2 regions of the Inquilinus sp. YAF38 genome follow, and region 2 is predicted to be linked to the other one. Evidence: predicted binding sites of a transcription regulator. Region 2 holds the regulator's gene; the other holds the start of a gene.
The links. The regulator HrcA, encoded in region 2, represses chaperone genes, less so after heat shock. The targets are predictions, from matches to a motif close to GTTAGCACTCNCCNNNGGNGAGTGCTAAC.
Positions count from the first base shown of each region.

Region 1: groES (co-chaperone GroES) is a predicted target of HrcA. The motif match lies at 5,563-5,591, and genes of this name have one in related genera.

Region 1 covers NZ_JBFRCU010000021.1:29,426-36,775, forward strand. The annotation lists gene ubiA (4-hydroxybenzoate octaprenyltransferase) at 1-800, shown strand, start outside; gene AB4Z01_RS12075 (DUF488 domain-containing protein) at 801-1,142, opposite strand; gene AB4Z01_RS12080 (hypothetical protein) at 1,139-1,450, opposite strand; gene AB4Z01_RS12085 (class I SAM-dependent methyltransferase) at 1,449-2,099, shown strand; gene AB4Z01_RS12090 (L,D-transpeptidase family protein) at 2,143-3,291, opposite strand; gene groL (chaperonin GroEL) at 3,492-5,144, opposite strand; gene groES (co-chaperone GroES) at 5,194-5,505, opposite strand; gene AB4Z01_RS12105 (TRAP transporter large permease) at 5,657-6,937, opposite strand; gene AB4Z01_RS12110 (TRAP transporter small permease) at 6,937-7,350, opposite strand, start outside.
Region 2 covers NZ_JBFRCU010000016.1:16,817-24,166, forward strand. The annotation lists gene pstC (phosphate ABC transporter permease subunit PstC) at 1-227, opposite strand, end outside; gene pstS (phosphate ABC transporter substrate-binding protein PstS) at 306-1,364, opposite strand; gene AB4Z01_RS09775 (ATP-binding protein) at 1,466-2,899, opposite strand; gene AB4Z01_RS09780 (hypothetical protein) at 3,152-3,283, opposite strand; gene grpE (nucleotide exchange factor GrpE) at 3,280-3,891, opposite strand; gene hrcA (heat-inducible transcriptional repressor HrcA) at 3,888-4,988, opposite strand; gene rph (ribonuclease PH) at 5,103-5,822, shown strand; gene AB4Z01_RS09800 (hypothetical protein) at 5,901-6,482, shown strand; gene AB4Z01_RS09805 (GFA family protein) at 6,539-6,898, shown strand; gene AB4Z01_RS09810 (hypothetical protein) at 6,920-7,350, shown strand, end outside.

The sequences.
Region 1 (7,350 bases), on a different contig from region 2:
ATCCCTGCTGGTGGGGGCTGGCGATGGCCCCCAGGCCGGCCGGGTTCGGCTGGACCGACCTGTGGTACGTCGTCCTGTTTGCCATCGGCGCGCTGGTGATGCGCGGCGCCGGCTGCACGGTGAACGACATCCTGGACCGCGACTTCGATGGCCGGGTGGCGCGCACCCGCACCCGGCCGATCCCGAGCGGCGCGGTCAGCCCGACCCAGGCGGTGCTGTTCCTGATCGCCCAGCTGCTGCTGGGCTTCCTGATCCTGATCCAGTTCAACAGCACCACCGTCGGGCTCGGCATCGCCTCGCTGGTGGTGGTCTTCACCTACCCGCTGATGAAGCGGATCACCTGGTGGCCGCAATTCTTCCTGGGTCTGGCGTTCAACTGGGGCGCGCTGGTCGGCTGGCCCGCGGTGACCGGCGAGTTGGCCCTGCCCTCGCTGATCCTGTTTGCCGCCGGCATCTGCTGGACGCTGGGCTACGACACGATCTACGCGCTGCAGGACATCGAGGACGACGCCCGCATCGGCCTCAAATCGACCGCCCGGCTGTTCGGCGGCGCCACCCGGCGCTGGGTCGCCGGCTTCTACGCGCTGACCGTCCTCGGCATCGGCACCGCCGGCCTCCTGGCCGGGCTGGCGCCCCTGCCCTTCCTCCTGCCGCTGGCCGTCGGCGCGGCGCAGCTGGCCTGGCAGGTGGCGGCGCTGGTCCCAGACCGGCCGGTCGACTGCCTGGCCAAGTTCAACTCGAACCGCTGGTTCGGCCTCATGGTCCTGGCCGGCTTGGTGGCTGGACGCGCTCTCGCCTGATCAGCCGCCGAGATACTTGGCGAGGGCCACGGCGTTGTTGTGGCGCTCGTCGCGGCTGGCATAGAGCAGCGTGACCCAGCCGTCCTTGCTCTTCTGCCGCAGGAAGGCGACCGCATTCGGGTGGGTGTCCAGCTCGGCAGAGTAGCGGCGGCAGAATTCCGGCCACTTCTCCGAATCGTGATGGATCCAGTGGCGCAGCTCGTCGCTCGGCGCAACGGTCTTGAGCCAGAGGTCGAGCGCCGCCTGCTCCTTCGTCAGGCCGCGCGGCCACAGCCGGTCGACCAGGATGCGGTAGCCGTCGCCCTCCTCGGGCGGGTCGTAGACGCGCTTGACCCGGATCATGACCCGGCCTCGTCGCGCTTCGGAGCCTTGGACTTAGGCGAAGACTTGGCCTTCGGCTTCGAGTCCAGACCGGCATAGGCCGGGTCGATCTCATGCAGGTAACAAGGCGGAGAGCTACACTCCCCGATCTCGTCTTCGGCCGGACCGTCCTTCGGTCGGGCCGGCACATGGCGGCTCGCCATCTCGTCGTTTCCTCGCTCTGCGGCGACGGTCTGCGCCGTCGCCGTTGCCCGAATCTTCCGCATTCCGGCGCCGGACATCAAGACGCCATGGCTCAACGCCGCCCTGCAGGATAGGAAGGTCGCCATGGACGACATCGACGCCTTCATCCGCGCCAACACGGCGCCGACCCGACCGCCGCTCTTGCCCGAGCTGGTGCTGCACCTCGCCACCGAGGTGACGCCGCTATGGCAGGCAACCGAGGAGTCGCTGCGCCGCACCGGGCTGCCGCCGCCCTACTGGGCCTTCGCCTGGGTCGGCGGCCAGGCGGTGGCACGGCATATCCTGGACCATCCGGACAGCGTCGCCGGCAAGCGGGTGTTCGACTTCGCCTCCGGCTCCGGCATCGTCGCGCTGGCCGCGGCCCGGGCTGGCGCCGCGGCGGTGACGGCAGCGGAGATCGACCCGATCGCGGTGGCGGCGATCCGGCTGAACGCGGCGGCCAATGGCTGCGCGGTCGAGGCCGACAGCGGCGACCGCATCGGCGATCCGCTGGACGGCATCGACATCGTCTGCGCCGGCGACGTCTGCTACGAGAAGCCGATGTCGGACCGGGTGATGCCCTGGCTGCGGGTCTTGGCCGGGGCCGGCAAGACCGTGCTGCTGGGCGACCCCGGCCGCGCCTACCGGCCGCAGGACGGGCTGGAGGAGATCGCCCGCCACCAGGTGCCGACCAGCGTCGAGATCGAGGATCGCGCCGTGCGCGAGGCGGTGGTGTGGCGCGTGCTGTCAGGCTGAGGCCCGATGGCCGGGCTCGCATCCGCGAACCCGGCCCGGGTGATCAGTTGGTGGTCGGCGCCGCCGGCGTCGTGGTCGCGGGGGCGGCCGGGACGGTTGCCGGGGGCGGCGTGACCGCGGGAACCGCCGGGGCTGGAGCGGTGGTGGCCGGGGCCGCCGGAACAGCAGGCTCGGTCACGGCCGGGGCCGCGGGGGCGGCAGGAACCGCTGGGGTCTCCACCGGTGCAGCGGGGACAGCCGGCGCGGCCGGCGCCGTGGTGGCCGGGGCGGCGGGCTGAACCGGGGTCGCGGGCGGCATCTCGCCCGGCGCCGCGGGCACGGTCTGGCCCGGCACGGTCTGGCCCGGGATGATCTCGGCCGGGGGCTGGGCCGGCGGCTCGGCCGCCTTCTTCGCCGCGGCGGCGCGGCGGCCGGCGGAGCGGGTCAGATAGGCCTGCCGCGCCGCTTCCTTGTTGGCGTAGACGTCCGGGTGGTCCACCGGCTGGCCGAATTCGTCCGGGAATCGGGTGTAGTAGCCGATATAGACCGGGATCTCCTCCGGCAACCGCTCGCTGTACATGCGGCCGGTGCGGATCTTGCGGTCGATCTCGTCGACGCTGACGCCGTCGGCCCAGGCCGCCAGTTCCCGCACCTGCTGGACCCGGACGCAGCCATGGCTCAGCGCCCGCTTGTCGCGGCCAAAATAGCTCTTCTGCGGCGTGTCGTGCAGATAGATCGACTGGTCGTTGTCGAGTTCGAGCTTGATCCGGCCGAGCGGGCTGCGCGGCCCCGACGGGATGTACTCGCTGGCCTCGTTGCGGACGATCGACGGCGTCGGCGTCCAGTCGGGGTTGTATTTGATCGCGTACATGTTCGACATCAGCTCGGGCGTCGAGGTGCCCGGGGCGCCGACCACGACCTTGCTGCGGATCACCGGGGCGCCGTCCTGGAATGCGATCAGCTCATAGGACGGGATGTTCACCAGGATGAACTTGCCGCGCGCCGGGATCGCGACATTGACGCCGGCGTCGCGCATCGCCTGGACGAAGGGCGACACGGGCGGCGGCGCCGGCTGCTCCGGCCCCGGCAGGCTGGCGGTCTGCTGCGTCCCGGCCGGCACGCAGGCGGCCAGCACCAGGATCGAGGCGACCGCCAGGGCGGCGCGAGCGATCGGCCCGCGGTGGTACGGCGCGCTCTTGGAACAGGCGGTCATCGCGATTTTCCCTTCCGTCTCGGACGGCCGGGTGGTCGAACCCGGGGCCGTTGCATTCATTTAGTTGCCGGTACTCGGCCCGGCAATCGAAAGACTGCAGTGGCCCCACGAGTCTTGCATCGCTGGTCGTTATGGCAAAAAAGGGGCGCTCCGAAGAGCGCCCCTCCACAATTCGACGTTTGAACGATCCGATCGGCAGATCAGAAGTCCATGTCGCCCATACCGCCCATGCCACCCATGCCGCCGCCCGGCGCCGAGGCGGCCGGCTTCTTCTCGACATGCTCGGCCACCATCGCCTCGGTGGTAATCAGCAGGCTGGCCACCGACGCGGCGTTCTGCAGCGCGGCGCGCACGACCTTGGTCGGGTCGATGACGCCGGCCTTGATCAGGTCGCCGTACTCGCTGGTCTGGGCGTTGTAGCCCCAGTTCTTGTCGTTCTTGTCCTGCAGCTTGCCGACAACGATCGAGGCGTCGCCGCCCGCGTTGGTGACGATCTGACGGACCGGCGCCTGCAGCGCGCGACGGACGATGTCGATGCCGACTCGCTCGTCGTCGTTGTCATGCTTGACCTTGTCCAGCGCCTTGGAGGCGTAGAGCAGGGCCGTGCCGCCGCCCGGGACCACGCCTTCCTCGACCGCGGCGCGGGTCGCGTGCATCGCGTCGTCGACGCGATCCTTGCGCTCCTTCACCTCGATCTCGGTGGCGCCGCCGACGCGGATCACCGCGACGCCGCCCGCCAGCTTGGCCAGACGCTCCTGCAGCTTCTCGCGGTCGTAGTCCGAGGAGGTCTCCTCGATCTGCGCCCGGATCTGGTTGCAGCGGCCCTCGATGTCCTTCTTGGCGCCGGCGCCGTCAACGATCGTGGTCTCTTCCTTGGCGATCAGGACCTTCTTGGCCCGGCCCAGCATGTCGAGCGTGACGCTCTCGAGCTTGATGCCGAGATCCTCGGAGATCACCTGGCCGCCGGTCAGGATGGCCATGTCCTCGAGCATCGCCTTGCGGCGATCGCCGAAGCCCGGGGCCTTGACCGCCGCGACCTTCAGGCCGCCGCGCAGCTTGTTGACCACCAGGGTGGCCAGGGCCTCGCCCTCGACGTCCTCGGCGATGATCAGCAGCGGCTTGCCCGACTGCACCACCGCCTCGAGCACCGGCAGCATGGCCTGCAGGTTCGACAGCTTCTTCTCATGCAGGAGGATGTACGGAGCCTCGAGGTCCGCAATCATCTTCTCGGCATTGGTGATGAAGTACGGCGACAGGTAGCCGCGGTCGAACTGCATGCCCTCGACGACTTCGAGCTCGGTGTCGAGGCTCTTGGCCTCTTCCACCGTGATCACGCCCTCGTTGCCGACCCGCTCCATGGCCTTGGCGATCATCTCACCGATGTCGCGCTCGCCATTGGCGGAGATGGTGCCGACCTGGGCGACTTCGGCGTTGGTCTTGATGACCTTCGACCGGGTCTTGAGGTCGGCGACGACGGCCTCGACGGCCTTGTCGATGCCGCGCTTCAGGTCCATCGGGTTCAGGCCGGCGGCCACCGCCTTGACGCCCTCGCGGACGATCGACTGGGCCAGCACGGTCGCCGTGGTGGTGCCGTCACCGGCCAGGTCGTTGGTCTTCGACGCGACCTCGCGCACCATCTGTGCGCCCATGTTCTCGAACTTGTCGGCGAGCTCGATCTCCTTGGCGACGGTGACGCCGTCCTTGGTGATCCGCGGTGCGCCGAACGACTTGTCGAGCACGACGTTGCGGCCCTTCGGGCCCAGGGTGACCTTGACCGCATCGGCCAGGATGTCGACGCCGCGCAGCATGCGGGAGCGCGCGTCGAGCGAGAACTTGACGTCCTTCGCTGCCATATTCTTATTCCTTAATCTATTGGAATTCCGGTGAAGGCGACGGGGCGGATCAGGCCGCCTTGGCCGACTTCTTCACGGTGATGATGCCGAGGATGTCGCTCTCCTTCATGATCAGGAGATCCTGACCGTCGAGCTTGACCTCTGTGCCGGACCACTTGCCGAACAGAATGCGGTCACCGGCCTTGACGTCCAGCGGCTGCAGCTTGCCGGCTTCGTCGCGGATGCCGGCGCCGACCGAGATGACCTCGCCCTCCTGGGGCTTTTCCTTGGCGGTGTCCGGGATGATGATCCCGCCAGCGGTCTTCTCGTTCTGCTCGATGCGACGCACCAGCACTCGGTCGTGCAGGGGACGGAATTGCATCGTTTTCTCCCACTCTCTCGTTCAGAGATTTGCGTTCAGGGCCTGCCCCGGCCGGTCGTTAGCACTCTCGGCCAGTGAGTGCTACGCATTTAAGGGGACGGCGGAAGCGGGTCAAGGCCCGTGCGCAGATTCTCTCAACGAAAGGCTTCCCTCAGCGAAAGACTGCGGGCAGCCACAGCGAGAGCGCCGGAATATAGGTCACGGCCAACAGCACCGCGATCGAGGCGCCGAAGAACGGCCAGATCGTCTTCATCGCCTCGCGGATCGTGATCTTGCCGACGGCGCAGCTGACGAACAGCACCGACCCCACCGGCGGCGTGTTCAGGCCAATGCCGGCGTTGAGGATCAGGATCACGCCGAAATGCACCGGGTCGATGCCGAAAGCCTTGACCACCGGCAGCAGCACCGGGGTGCAGATGATGATCATCGGCGCCATGTCCATGAAGGTGCCGAGGATCAGCAGCGCCACATTGATCAGCAGCAGCACCGTCAGGGGGTCGCTGGAGATCGCGTTGATCGCCTGGACCGTCGCGGTCTGCACCTGCAAGAGCGCCATCAGCCAGCCGAAGGCGCCGGCGGTGCCGATCACCAGCAGCACCATGGCGGTGGTGCGCACCGCCCCCTGCACCGCCTCGACGAAGCCGCGCCAGTCGAGCTCACGATAGACCAGGAGCGCGATCAGGAAGGCGTAGATCACCGCGATGCAGGAGCTTTCGGTCGCGGTGAAGACACCGGAGCGGACGCCGCCGAAGATGATGCCGATCAGAAGGATGCCGGGCAGCGCCAGGACCAGGTAGCGGCCGACGGCGCGCAGCCCCGGGAACGGGTCGGACGGATAGCCGCGCCGGCGGGCGACGACATAAGCGGTGACCATCAGCGCCGCCGCCAGCAGCAGGCCGGGGATGATGCCGGCGGTGAACAGGTCGGCGATCGAGACGTTGCCGCCCGCCGCGATCGAATAGAGGATCATGTTGTTCGACGGTGGGATCATCAGCGCGATGATCGCGGAGTTGGCGGTGACGTTGACCGCATAGTCCCGGGCGTAGCCCCGCGCGGCCATCTGCGGGATCATCAGCCCGCCGATCGCCGAGGCGTCGGCTACTGCCGAGCCGGAGATGCCGCCGAACAGGGTCGAGGCGACGACATTGACCTGGCCCAGGCCGCCACGCATATGGCCGACCAGGCTGGCGGCGAAGCGGATCAGCCGCGCCGCGATGCCGCCGCGGATCATCAGGTCGCCGGCGAAGATGAAGAACGGGATCGCCATCATGGCGAAGGTGTTCATGCCGGAATTGATCTGCTGGAACACCACCACCGGCGGCAGGCCCATGGTGAGCACCGTCGCCAGCGAGGAGATGCCGAGGCAGAAGGCGATCGGCATGCCCATGAACATCAGCAGCGTAAAGCCGCCGAACAGGACCCACAGCTCCATCACGCCAGCTCCTGCACGCCTTCGACCGCCGCCTCGTGCTCGACGCCGGCAATCTGTTCGAACAACCGCTCGGCGGCGAACAGCGCGATCAGCGCGCCGCCGACGATCAGGGGAATGAAGTCGAAGCCACCCGGCAGGTCGAGCACCGGGATGGTCGCGGTCCAGGTGCCGATCGCCAACTGGATCGAATACCAGACCATGGCGACGCCGAAGCCGAGGATGAGCAGCAGGTTGACCGCCTCCAGCGCCCGGTTGACCCCCGCCGGCAGCGCCTGCTGCAGAAAATCGAGCCCGAGATGGAAGCTCTCGCGCACCCCGACCGCGGCGCCGAGCAGGATGAACCAGCCCATCAGTTGCAGCGTCAGCGGCTCGGCCCAACTCGGCGTGTCGTTCAGCACGTAGCGGGCGAAGAC
Region 2 (7,350 bases):
TCGGTCACCGGGTTCCAGACCTCGTTGAAGACGAAGCCGAAGCCGAACGTTTGAATCGCCGGCATGGCGCCGATGATCAGCGACAGGATCACCCCGCCGAGGATCGCCAGCACCAGCACGGCGAAGAACAGCGTGACCAGGCGGAAGCCGGTGTCTGTCGCGCGCTGCCGCTGCGCGGTCCGCGCGTCGATCCGCGGCCCGATCTTCTGATAGGTGGCGTCCACCATCGATCACCTTGCCCTGGGAAACAGGCGGCGCCGTGCGGAAATTCGCACGGCGCCCAATCGATCAGCCGTTGCCGGCGATCACTTCGAGGCGGTCCAGACCGGCTTGCCGTCGGCGCCCTTGATGCTGTCGGCCCAGGTCTTGTGGACCATGTCGACCACCGCGTCCGGCATCGGCACGTAGTCGAGATCCTCCGCCAGCTTGTCCTGGCCGTAGGCCCAGGCGAAGAACTGCAGCGCGGTGGCCGACGCGGCCTGATCCTGCGGCTGCTTGTACATCAGGATGAAGCTGGCGCCGGTGATCGGCCAGCTCTCCGCACCCGGCTCGTTGGTCAGGATGACGTAGTAGCCCTTGGCGTTGGCCCAGTCGGCGGCCGAGGCCGCGGCCTGGAAGGTCTTGATCGTCGGGTCGACCGCCTTGCCGTCCTTGTTGACCAGCTTGACGTAGGTCAGCTTGTTCTGCTTGGCGTAGGCGTATTCGACATAGCCGATCGCGCCTTCGGTCTGCTTGGCGGTGTTGGCGACGCCCTCATTGCCCTTGGCGCCGATGCCGGCCGGCCACTGCACCGAGGAGTTGGCGCCGACCGTGTCCTTGAACTTGGCGTTCACCGACGAGAGATAGGTGGTGAACAGGAAGTTGGTGCCCGACCCGTCCGACCGGTAGGCCGGGGCGATGGCGGTGTCCGGCAGCTCGACGCCCGGGTTCAGCGCCTTGATCTTGTCGTCGTTCCAGGCGGTGATGTCGCCGAGATAGATCTGCGCGATCAGGTCGCCGCTGAGGATCAGCTGGCCCGGCGCGACGCCCGGGATGTTCACGACCGGCACGACGCCGCCCATGATCATCGGGAACTGCACGAGGCCGGCGGCGTCGAGATCCTCCGGCTTCAGCGGCATGTCCGACGCGCCGAAGGTGACGGTCTTTTCCTTGATCTGCTTGATGCCGCCGCCCGAACCGATCGACTGGTAGTTCAGGCCGATGCCGCTTTCCTTCTTATAGGAATCGGCCCATTTGGCGTAGACGGGGTAGGGGAAGGTGGCGCCGGCGCCGGAAATATCAGCCGCCTGGGACGCGCCCGCCACGAGCGCAACCGCCGCGCCGAGCACCGCGCTGCGAAGGATGGTTCGTGAAAAAAGCTTCACGCGAATCTCCTGTGGTGGTGGGACGAGCCTGATGGCTTCGCCCGGTCAGGCGACCAGCGCCCCGTTCCGAGCGCAGGCTATAGACACCGCCGCAGACGCTTTTAAGACAGTTCGGTTACAGTTTTATGAAGGGCCCGGCCGGACGGCTTGCCGCCTGGGGCGGCCGGCAGAAAAACGGTGAAGACGCTGCCGCGCCCGACCTCGCTGTCGATCTCCAGCCGACCGCGATGGCGGCTGACGATGTGCTTGACGATGGCGAGGCCCAGGCCGGTGCCGCCGACGGCGCGGCTGCGCGCCGGGTCGATCCGGTAGAACCGCTCGGTCAGCCGCGGCAGGTGCTCGCGGGCGATGCCGTCGCCCTGGTCGCTGATGCTGACGACCAGGCTGGTCCGCCGGCCTTCGGCCGAGCTCCGCGCCGCCAGACCGACCACGCCACCCTGGCGGCCGTAGTTGATCGCATTCGACACCAGGTTCTGGAACACCTGGTACAGCTGATCGGAATCCCCGACCACCTGGGGCAGGTCGGGCGCCAGGTCGAGCTCCAGCCGCTGCGCCTTGCGCTGAGCCTTGAGCTCGAGCGCGTCGGCAACCGACTGCAGCAGCGGCCCGACCGCAACCCGTCCGGTCGGCGGCACATGCTCGTCCAGCTCGATCCGCGACAGTGACAACAGGTCGTTGACCAGCCGCGACATGCGCTCGGCTTGCTGCTGCATGATGCCGAGGAAACGCTCGCGCGCCGCCGTATCGTCGCGCGCCGGGCCGCGCAGCGTCTCGATGAAGCCCATCAGGCTGGACAGCGGCGTGCGCAGTTCGTGGCTGGCGTTGGCGACGAAGTCGGCCCGCATCTGCTCGACCCGCTTGGTCGCGGTGAGATCGTACAGGGTGACCAGCAGCGCCGGCTCCGGCCGGTCATCGGATTCGCGCTCGCCGGGATCGCCGCGCCGCTCGAAGCGCTGAATCCGGACTTCGAATTCGCGCTCGATCGGCACCGGCAGGTTCAGCGCCACGGTCTGGATCGGGCCGCCGGCGAGGACGGCGTCGACCGCGGCGACGATCTCCGGATGCCGGATCGCCTCGGCCATGTCGCGGCCCAGCAGCCGGTCGCCGAACAACCGCCCGGCGGCCTCGTTGGCGCGCAGCACGCTGCGATCGCCGGCCAGCACCAGGATCGGGTCGTCCTGCGCCTCCAGGATCTCCGACGCGGTCTGTAGCTCGACCGCCAGGCTGCGCTCGCGGCCGCGGGCGTGGCGCTGCAGCCGCTGCAGATGCAGGAACAGGATCTGGCCGATCTCGGTCGAAGGCCGCGGCGGCCGCTCGGGCGCCTCGGCGGTCGAGGCCTCGATATGGCGGCGCAGCAGGTCGAGGTCGCGCAGCAGGCGCCACGCGAAAATCCCGGCGACGCCGATCACGACGGCCACCCCGATCACCGCCAGCCAGACGCCGATCCCGCCGGCGCCGGCCGCCAGCAGCAGCGCGACCACCAGGGCGGCGATCATCCCGATGCCCAGCAGGTGGCGATAGATCGGTCCGGCCATCAACACGCGCCTCGAACAGCGAGCCTCAGAATACCGCGATCACGCGGGGAGCGGCGACGCTACCTGTTCTCGATGACGGTTTCGTGTCGCCGGCCGCGGCATCGCGGCTGGTGCCGCCATGCGTCAAGCTCCGACATTCACACATCTGTCGAGCGTTGTTCGCGTTGCCTCTCCCGCAAGCGGGAGAGGCAACGCGTTGTGACCTCGACGTATGTCCTGCCGATTCCCGGGGCGTGCAAATCCGTGAATGCGTCAGGACGGCACGGACACGCCGGCGCCGGCTCCCATATAGACGCCCTTGGCCGGCTTCTCCGACCGCTCGCAGGCGGCGGCGCCGACCGCCACCGACAGCAGCACCGCGATCAGGCCGAGGCGGCGCATCATTCGCCCCGGGCCACGCCGACCATCGCCGGGCGCAGCAGCCGGCCTTGCAGCACATAGCCGGGCTGCATCACCTGGACGATGGTTCCGGCCGGCTTGCCGGTGCCCGGCAGCTCGAACATGGCCTGGTGGAAGTTCGGGTCGAAGGTCTCGCCGACGGGCTCGATCCGGGTCACGCCATGACGTTCGAACGCGGCCAGCAACTGGCGCTCGGTGGCGGCGACGCCGTCGACCAGGGTCTTCAGCGCCGCATCGTCCTCGACCGCCCCGGCCGGCACCGCATCGATGGCGCGGCGCAGATTGTCGGCAGCGTCCAGCAGCGACTTGGCGAAGCCGGAGATGGCGTATTTCGCCGTATCCTCGCGCTCGCGCTCCGACCGGCGGCGGATATTCTCGGTCTCCGCCAAAGCGCGCAGCGCCTGGTCCTTCAGCTTGGCGGCCTCGGCCTCGAGCTCGGCGATGCGCTCCAGCGCCCCGGCCAGCGCCGCATCGTCGGTGACCCCAGCGGTCTCGGAGTCGGCGACACCCTCGACCTCGGGCCCGGCAGCCCCGGTCTCCGGCTCCGTCGCCTCGGGGCGGTGCTCGGCCGACATCGTCTTGTTGTGCATCATGCTACCTGGTTCGTGGTCTCGTTGGTTCTGAGGAGACGGCCTATCATCTTCGCGGTGTAATCCACCATCGGGATGATGCGCGCATAGTTCAGCCGGGTCGGCCCGATCACGCCGACGGCGCCGACCACGCGCTGGTCGCCGCCCTTGTACGGGGCGATGATCATCGAGCAGCCGGTGTGGCTGAACAGCCCATTCTCGGCGCCGATGAAGATCTGCACGCCCTCGGCGGCATTGGCCGCGTCCAGCATCTTGAGCAGCGCCTCCTTGGTCTCCAGCGCCTGGAACAGGCCGCGGATGCGCTCCAGATCCTCCAGCGCGGTGACGTCGTTGAGCAGACGCGACTGGCCCTTGACGATCAGCGTGCCGCCCCCGCCACCGCTCCAGGTGGCGAGGCCGGCCGAGACCACCTTGGCCGCAAGGCTGTCGAGCTGGCTCTTCTGCGCCTCGATCTCGCCCAGCACATCGGTCCGGGCTTCGCCGATGGTGCGGCCGACGATGCGGGCGTTGAGATAGTTGGTGACGTGGACGAAGGTCGAGGCCGGCAGGCCCAGCGGCACCTCCAGCACCCGGTTCTCGACGATCCCGTCCTCGGTGACCAGCACCACCAGGGCGCGGCCGGGCGACAGGTTGACGAACTCGATATGCTTCAGCGGCCGGTCGGTCTTCGGCGCCAGGACGAGACCGGCGCAGGCGGACAGGCCGGACAGGGCCGAGGTCGCCTCCTCCAGCATCTCCGACACGCCGCGCCCGGCCTGGGCGCACATCGCGTCGATCGAGGCCCGCTCGCTCTCGCCGACATCGCCGAGCTGCATCAGCCCGTGCACGAACAGGCGCAGGCCGGCATCGGTCGGCATCCGCCCGGCCGAGGTGTGCGGGGCGTAGAGCAGGCCGGCATCCTCGAGATCCGCCATGACGTTGCGGATCGTCGCCGGCGACAGCGACATGCCGAGCCGGCGCGACAGGGTGCGGCTGCCCACCGGCTCGCCGGACTGGACATAGGCGTCGACGATCTGGCGGAAGATCTCCCGCGAGCGCTCGTCGAGGTCCCGGAACGCTTGGCCGCCGGATCGGGTCGAGAGTTCGTTCAGCATGCTCATGGCCGTCGCCACGCTATGTAGGGACCGTCTGACCCGAATCAACGTGCCGGGCTTTACGGGCAGGACCCGTGAGGATAGCGTGCGCGACCCTCGCCGAGAACAGAAAGCGACCTCATGCGACCGTCCGGACGCGCCATCGACGCCTTGCGCGCCATCAGCCTCGAGACCGACGTCAACAAATACGCCGAGGGCTCGTGCCTGGTGAAGTTCGGCGACACCCATGTGCTGTGCACCGCCTCGGTCGACGACCGGGTGCCGTCCTGGCTGAAGAACGGCGGCAAGGGCTGGGTCACGGCGGAGTACGGCATGCTGCCGCGCGCCACCGACCAGCGCACCGACCGCGAGGCCGCGCGCGGCAAGCAGACCGGCCGGACCCAGGAGATTCAGCGCCTGATCGGCCGGTCGTTGCGCGCCGTCACCGACCTGAAAGCGCTGGGCGAGATCCAGATCAAGGTCGATTGCGACGTGCTGCAGGCCGATGGCGGCACCCGCACCGCCGCGATCACAGGCGGCTATGTCGCGCTGGTGCTGGCGCTGCGCCACCTGGTGGCGATCCGCAAGATCAAGGCGCTGCCGCTGACCGACAGCGTCGCCGCCATCTCCTGCGGCCTGCATCAGGGGCAGGCGGTGCTGGACCTCGACTACGCCGAGGATTCGACCGCCCAGGCCGACGCCAACTTCGTCATCACCGGCAAGGGCGGGCTGGTCGAGGTGCAGGCGACGGCGGAGCAGACCCCGTTCAGCCGGGCCGAGTTCGAGGCGCTGCTGGTGCTGGCCGAGCGGGGCACGGCCGAGCTGGCGGCGATCCAGAAGGCGGCGCTCGGCGAGGGCTGAGGCCTCCGGGATGCGGCGGCGCTTGAGCCGCGGCCGGGGCCGTGAAATCCTGCGGCCCCACCACGCGGGAGAGGGTTGATGCTCGGCCTCCTGGCGCTGCTCACGGCGTTCGCCGCTGTCCTGGTTCCGGGCCTGCCGCAGGTCGGTGACGGGCTGGCGACGGCCTCACGGACCGTCGCCGCCCTGCCCCATGCCGAGAAGCTGATCGACTACGCGCCCGAAGGCGGCGGCCCGGTGCTGTACCGGCTGCCGGGCAATGTCTGCTTCCTGCGCCTCAACAGACAGCCCGGCCAGACCGAATGGGTCCGGCGTGACGATCAGGACCGGATCGAGATCACCGTCTCCGCCCCCGGCCTGGCCGAATCGGGCGGCCGCTTCGATCCCGACGGCACCGCCGAGCTGCAGCTGGGCGGCCGCGCCGTGGCGGTGCCGGTCGTGTCGCCGGGCCTGCCGACCTGGCGCTTCACGCTCGAGGACTCGCCGGCGCTGCAGGAGACGCTCGATGCCGACGAGGCGACGCTGCGCTTCACCGCGGTCCGCGGCGGCAAGCCGGTGCCGGGGCAGGTTCTGAGCATCGCCGCCGGCAATCTCTGGCAGGGCATCCAGGGCTTGGAATCCTGCGCCAGCGGCGCCGAACTGCCGGGCGTGGTCGGGCCGTAGGTTGCGGCCGGGCATGGCAGGCGGATCATCCCGGAATCCGAGCCGATGAGGTCCTCATGATCGAAGCCTCCTGCCATTGCGGCGCCGTCCGGCTGCAGGTCGCGGAGCGGCCGCAGCGGCTGACCTCCTGCAACTGCTCGATCTGCCGCCGGCTCGGCACGATATGGGCTTATTACCCGCGCGAACAGTTGACCATCGTCCAGGGCGCCGGCACCACGGTGCCCTACATCCAGGGCGACCGAACCCTGGCGCTTCACCACTGCCCGACCTGCGGCTGCGTCACCCACTGGGAGGGTCTTGCGGCCGGCGATCCCGCGAGGGTCGCGATCAACGCCCGGCTGATCGACCCGGCCGAGATCGAGGACGTGCCGGTGCGCCGCTTCGACGGCGCCGACAGCTGGACCTATCTGGATTGAGCCATTGCGTGAGGAGAGGGAATGGGGCGGGCATTCGTAGGAATCACGGCGGCGCTGCTGGTGCTGCTGTCCGCAGGCGTCGGGCGCGCCGAGGACGACGCCGCGCTGCGCGCCAGGCTGCTGCAGTCGATGCGCCAGGGCTATGCCGAGGCCAGCCCCGGCGCGCCCGACCTGATTGAGCTGCTGTCCGCGCGATTCCCCGACGATCTGGATGCGCTGATGGACAAAGCCCTTGCCGCCTACAAGGCACAGAGGCCGCCCGAGCAGATGAGGGCCGCGGTGGCCGGAACCTTCGTCGCGATTCAGGCACGGGACGAGGACAAGCTCCTGTCGGCGCCGGATGCCGACCTGTCCGCCGTGATCGCTGCCCAAGGCGACATCGTCCGCGCGCTCGACCAAGGCCATGAGGATCTGTGCAAGGCCCTGGTGTCCGGCGGCGCGGCGATGGCGGC